Regions from separate parts of the Bacillus sp. ISL-77 genome, predicted to be linked through region 1. Evidence: riboswitches for the same ligand, from Rfam matches in the RefSeq annotation. Region 1 holds a riboswitch; the other holds the start of a gene.
What was found. A riboswitch is a leader RNA that binds a small molecule or an ion and turns the genes downstream of it on or off. The one in region 1 is predicted to bind S-adenosylmethionine.

Region 1 (3,217 bases):
CGTCTTCGGTGATCCCAATAAAAACTACCAAACTGCCGAAAGACTCATTGAAAATGCACTGACTGAACAACCCGATATCATTGTCCTTCCGGAACTATGGACAACGGGATATGACTTGACGCGCCTGAATGAAATTGCAGACCCAAAAGCAGTACAAACGATTGAATTTCTCAGAAAAGCAGCACAACAAAATCAGGTTCATTTCGTTGGCGGCTCAGTTGCGAACCGTGAAGAAACAGGAGTAAAAAATACTCTCCTCATCATCAATAAAGATGGCACGCTTGTACACCAGTATAGTAAACTACATCTTTTTAAACTCATGAATGAGCATGTTTTCTTAGAGCCTGGCGCCGAGAAGGGACTTTTTCAACTTGATAATCACCATTTTGCTGGGGCTATCTGTTATGATATCCGGTTTCCAGAGTGGATACGCGCTCACACATCCGAAGGTGCAGAAGCACTGTTTGTTGTGGCCGAATGGCCTGCACCTAGATTGTCCCACTGGAGGGCCCTTTTAATTGCAAGAGCAATTGAAAATCAATGTTATGTAATTGCCTGTAACCGTTCTGGAAATGACCCGAATAACCATTTTGCTGGTCACTCGATGATTATTGACCCGTGGGGTGAGGTTATTGCTGAGGCTGGAATGAAGGAAGAAATCCTATCGGCTGAAATTGAGATGGACATAGTCAAGGAGGTCCGTAAGCAAATTCCTATTTTCACGGATAGAAAACCAGAATTCTATAAATAATAATTTTCAAAAAATATTGACACTTTCTCTTTGTTACTGATATGATTTTTACCAGTTAAATAGATTTTCTCTTATCATGAGCTGGCTGAGGGATTTGGCCCTTTGAAGCCCAGCAACCGACCGGAAACCCATTGAAATGGGGCGCTTTTTGCGCCGGGGATCCCCCTTTAAGGCACGGTGCTAATTCCAACAGAAGGATTATCTTTCTGAGAGATAAGAGGTGCGACAGACAATATTGTCTATCAGCCTCTTTCAGATGAGAAAGAGGCTTTTTTAGTGCCTGCGTGCATAATTAAGCCTCCCAAAAACGAGGAGGAACCATAATGAGTCTACTAAAACAAAAAACATACCAGCCTTTAACAAACGAGAGTGCAGTTGAACTGGCACTTGAATTGAAAATTTTTGACCAGCATGCAAAACTTTCCTGCAAGGAGATTGGCGATGGGAATCTCAATCTAGTCTTTCATATTGTTGAAGAATTAGATGGAAAAAGTGTTATTATCAAACAAGCTCTCCCTTATGCAAAGGTAGTTGGCGAAAGCTGGCCATTAACTTTGAAAAGAGCAAAGATTGAAGCGGATGCCTTAAAAATTTTCGGACAGATTGCTCCAGATTATGTGCCCCAAGTTTTTTTCACAGATGATGTCCTAGCTGTAACCGTAATGGAGGACCTTTCCCATCTTTCAATCGCAAGAACTGGCTTTATCAAAGGAGAAACCTATCCATTAATTTCAAAGCATCTAGGTGAATATCTTGCAAAAACATTATTTTACACTTCTGATTACGGATTAACCCCTTCCGTAAAAAAGGAATATGTACAACAGTTTATCAATCCCGAGCTTTGCAAAATAACTGAAGATTTAATCTTCACCGATCCTTTTATTGATGCAGAAACCAACGATTTCGAGGAAGGACTGCGTCCTGTCGTCGAAGAGCTTTGGCAGGATGATGAACTAAAGTTTCATGTAAATATTTTGAAGAAATGCTTTTTAACAGAGGCTGAAGTTCTCCTCCATGGTGATCTTCATACCGGAAGTGTTTTTGCCGATAATTATGAAACAAAAGTAATCGATCCCGAATTTTCTTTCTACGGACCAGCTGGATTTGATATCGGCCAAGTAATTGCAAATCTTCTCTTCCAGGTAATAGCAAATGTTGAAGAACGTGATCTTTTCCTCAATCATATTGAAACGGTATGGAGTGTATTTGAGGATCAATTTACACTATTATGGAATACGGAGAATAAAGACGATTACGCTAAATCCTCTACCTTTCTAAACTATAATTTAACTAAGTTTTTTGAGGACTCGATCGGCTTTGCCGGCTGCGAATTAATCAGAAGGACAATTGGTCTTGCTCATGTTGCTGATTTAGATGGGATCGAGGATGCTCAAACTAGATTCACTGCAAAACAGAAAACACTAGGTCTTGGGAAAGTCCTAATCAAACAACGAAAAGAAATCAAAAATCTTACTGCTTTCATAGCAACTGTAAAAGAAACACTTTAATATAGAAAAAGCAATCCAACTCGGATTGCTTTTCTAGTCAAGTTAAAATATATTGGTTTTTCAACAGGTCAATTAGCAGGCACAAATATTTAATGAAAAATAGGTAGGTTAGACTCAGACAAAATAAAAAATTGCCGAGAAAAAATACCCTTTCTCGACAATCTGACACTTCCCAAAGGATGTGTTTTTTTGATTTGCTTTTTTTTACAGCATAGGATTTTCATTCTTTGCTTTGAGTCTTTGCCATCTTTTCTCAACTTCTGCTTCAAATTCTTCTAGCATTGGCTTGTTTTCATCTTTAAGTAGGTGTTTTGTTTTCCCCATATATTTTAACCAATCAGAAAGTGGAATTCGTTTGTTCTTCTCTTCTGGATTGTAAGTTATGGTTGTAACACCTTGTTCTACTTCATATAGCGGGAAGAAGCAAGAATCTACAGCAGCTTCGATAATTTTTGCACCAAAACGGTCATCAGATTTCCAGTTTAGTGGGCATGTGATGAGAAGTTTTCCATATACTGTTCCAACATTTTGTGCGTACCATTGTGCTTTTGCACCTTTTTTAACTAAGTCCTGTGGAAAGGCTTCCGAACCGGTAAACACATAAGGAATATTAGTAGCAGCCATAATTTGCGGAGTATCCTTATGGTGGAAGGCTTTTCCTCGCTGTGCTTTTCCAACTCCCGATGTACTTGTCATATGACCCAGTGGTGTTGAATAAGACATTTGTGAGCCTGTATTCATGTAGCCCTCATTATCATATTCAAGCATAATCAGTTTATGTCCGCGAAGAGCAGTACCAATCGCTGAACCCATACCAATATCCATACCACCATCACCAGTAATCATAACAAATGTGGCGTCATCCGATACTTCAATTTCGCCGCGACGTTTTAATTCCATGAATGCTTCAACAGTACCTGAAAGCGTTGCGGCACCGTTTTGGAACAAATTGTGCATC
Region 2 (3,217 bases), on a different contig from region 1:
TAAGATCATTAATTATTGCTTCATAGACTAACACCGCATATATATTTTTCTTGGCATGTTCATAGATCGTAATTCCATTTAGTCCAACTGAAACACTAACCCCTGCATCATTATCGGACACCCCATATCCAGGTCCAATGATATAATTTTTTCCATTTACATTTGCCGGCTTATCGCGTGATTGTTTATCGATAAGATGAACGCTTTCAGGCAATACCCAAAACTCATAGGTGAATGTATTTTTCAGATTCGTTAATAAACGTCCATTTAAGCTATTCCCTAACATGACGCACCTCTTCAATTTACTTTTATGAATAACTAGTCCATTTGATCGAGCTTTTACACAATATGAATACTATTTGATTTTGACTAGACTTATCCCCAGTTTTAGGGTGTTTGGTTTGCTTTTTTTTAAGATATTAATATATCCCCTACACATAAGAGAGTAGAAATTGTTAAAACAAAAAAAGAGCTCCAAGGGGCTGTTGACAATTTGTCAACAGCCCCTTGAAAGCTCTTTTTTACGGGAACAAATGCTAGTTACATCTTTTAACCTAGAGGTAAGCTAAAGTTACTTCTTTATTCTTACTTTCTGTTTCATACTCCCCTATTATTTGAAAGTAACAAGACGCCTTCTGCTGATTAATTAACTGTTCTAATTCTTCCCTAGTCGCCTGGATAATTGCTATCTCATCAGAAGCTTGAGCTACCCATGTAATCAAAGGGTTATTATAATTCTTTGAGAGACCTTGAATTAACCATAATTCTTTTTCGTTCCCTTTTTTCTCTCCATCACATGCTGCTGTTGTTTTTGTGATATTCTTATTTGACGACCGATTTTGACAGACATAGACCAAATCTTCAATAACAGCACTTGCAGTAGGATACATCCCAGCTCCTGGTCCTTGCAAAGTAATACTACCAACAATATCAGAGTGAATATTTACAGCATTTTCTACGCCTTCAATAGAATAAAAAGGATGAGATTTCCCAACAAGGACTGGTTTAACCTCTGCGTTAATTTGACTACCTGTCTTACTAATACTTGCAATATGCTTAAACCTTAATCCCATCTTTTCTGCTGTTTCAATTAACTCTCTTGTAATCGAGGTAATGCCCGCACGCTCGACATTCTTCCAATTGGGTTGTTCTCCAAAAGCAATTCTGCTGAGAATCATTGTTTTATAAAAAGCATCAAATCCCTCCACATCGTTGGTTGGATCCACTTCAGCATACCCCTTCTCTTGCGCTAAAATGAGGGCATCAGCAAATGACTGCTTCTTCTCGCGCATTTCCGTTAGTATAAAATTCGATGTCCCATTAAGAATTCCTTGGATGTGACGAACTCGGTTAACATTTAATAACTGCCTTAAGGTTTGAATAACCGGAATACCACCCGCAACTGTTGCTTCATAACCCACCGAAACATTATAATTCTCAGCTAACTCGAGCAGTTCATTCCCGTGGTGTGCAAACATTTCTTTATTCGCTGTGATTATGTGGCAACCACTTTGTATAGCTTGTTTTAAAAAAGTAAAAGGTTGTTCTTTGTCGACGATTGCTTCGACAACAACATCAAGTTGAGGTAGATTAAGAATTTCGGCAAAATCTGTAGTTATTAAAACATCTTCCCTTATGTCTCTGGTTTTTTGTTTATTTTTTATTAGTACTGCAGCCACTTCTACTTTTCTCCCTAAAACACTAGTAAGTTCCTCAGCGTGGGATTGTATTGTTCTATAAACACCTTCCCCAACTGTACCAAAACCTAGAATTGCCACTTTAATGACAGACATGTATTCCACCCCTTAAATAATATTAGACATGACCAATTGGTTGTTTATTTTAATATCATATAAATAAGAAAAACCCTCTTCATAAGAAGAGGGTAGATTTCCTCCTCTTATCTGTCAGGTTAAAAATAACCTGCAGGAATTAGCACCTTTTCAAGAATTACCTTGATGGTTGCCGGGCTTCATCGGGCCTAGTCCCTCCGCCGCTCTGGATAAGAGTTTTATTTAATTATTTCATTAAATATCCAAGATATAAAAGAATTCTAGTTGATTCCTTTGTAATTGTCAATATTATTTGAAATTTCTTTTTTTACAATGGTAATAGGGATACCTCTTCCTTGTCCCCCAAACGGTCTATCATTTCTAACCACTCCTCCGGTTTATTTGAAAGAATGGAATAATAGGTGGTTAGAAAATCCTTTACAAGGTTTGCTGGCAGTGAGTCAAGTTCATCAGCTAATGGCATGAAACATAAATCAAGCCCTGTTACAACTTCCCCATTGTTTTCCCAGGAAGGATGAACATATGAAAAATCTATACGTTTATAGCCCAAATGGGAAAGAACTTCGCGGCGGATATATGGATCCATAACCCTTACTCCACCAAATTCGTGATCTTCCACCCGGTACGGATCATATATTTCTGCGAACATGCCGAATAGCACTTGTCCATTTTCTTTAGCTAATTGTTGTAAATCCTTTAACCGGTTTTGAGCTAAAAAACGTCCAAGGCTTAGCCCAGGTTGACTGATGATCGTAAAATCTGTCATGGCAATATTCCAATCCGGATAATAACGATATTCGGTTGCACCTAAGACTTTATCGCCATCGACTGCTACAAACACGCGAATACTCGGATCTTCTAATGGCTCTTTCCATAACTCATATGCTAGTACTTCTTCTGGGGGAAAAATTTCTCCCATTAAGTTATGAAGCCTTCTAAAATTCTGATCATCTATATTGGTAATTCTAATATATTCCATTGAGATACATGCCTCCCATTCATTTAAAAGGATTTTTCCATTCCATTAATGTTGCATAATTGTAGGATTCTTCATCCTCGAGATAGTTTTCAACAATTCCTAATGGCACACGGCTGCAGCGCAACAAGAAAGTGATGACAGGATCCTGTATATCCCCTTTAATTATCGCAGCTAAATATTGCTCAGGTGTCAAGCTATCAGCTGCTTTATAATATCCTGGCATTCTACCGCCGCCTAGTAATCGATCCAAACTTTTTTCAATCACAACATGGTACATAGCCTGCATCAACAATTTTCCTAACCCTAGTTTACGGTACTTCGGACGAACACTGATATCGACGATATACAAGGTATTACCCTTTGGATTATGGTTGCGTATGTATCCATGGTCTGTGATTTCTTCCCATGTATGACTTTTATCGTCTGGATCAAAGTCGATAGTTAA

Region 2: it holds a riboswitch for S-adenosylmethionine, as region 1 does, so the genes downstream of both, J7E77_RS22110 (homoserine dehydrogenase) here and mtnK (S-methyl-5-thioribose kinase) in region 1, are expected to answer to the same signal.

Annotation. Positions count from the first base shown of each region.
Region 1 is NZ_JAGGQY010000032.1:52,842-56,058, forward strand. Features, by position in the region: gene J7E77_RS12415 (carbon-nitrogen family hydrolase) at 1-751, shown strand, start outside; SAM riboswitch class I at 820-971, shown strand; gene mtnK (S-methyl-5-thioribose kinase) at 1,075-2,259, shown strand; gene J7E77_RS12425 (thiamine pyrophosphate-dependent enzyme) at 2,464-3,217, opposite strand, start outside.
Region 2 is NZ_JAGGQY010000053.1:26,956-30,172, forward strand. Features, by position in the region: gene J7E77_RS22105 (glycosyltransferase) at 1-286, opposite strand, end outside; gene J7E77_RS22110 (homoserine dehydrogenase) at 555-1,793, opposite strand; SAM riboswitch class I at 1,898-2,009, opposite strand; gene J7E77_RS22115 (GNAT family N-acetyltransferase) at 2,101-2,772, opposite strand; gene J7E77_RS22120 (GNAT family N-acetyltransferase) at 2,792-3,217, opposite strand, start outside.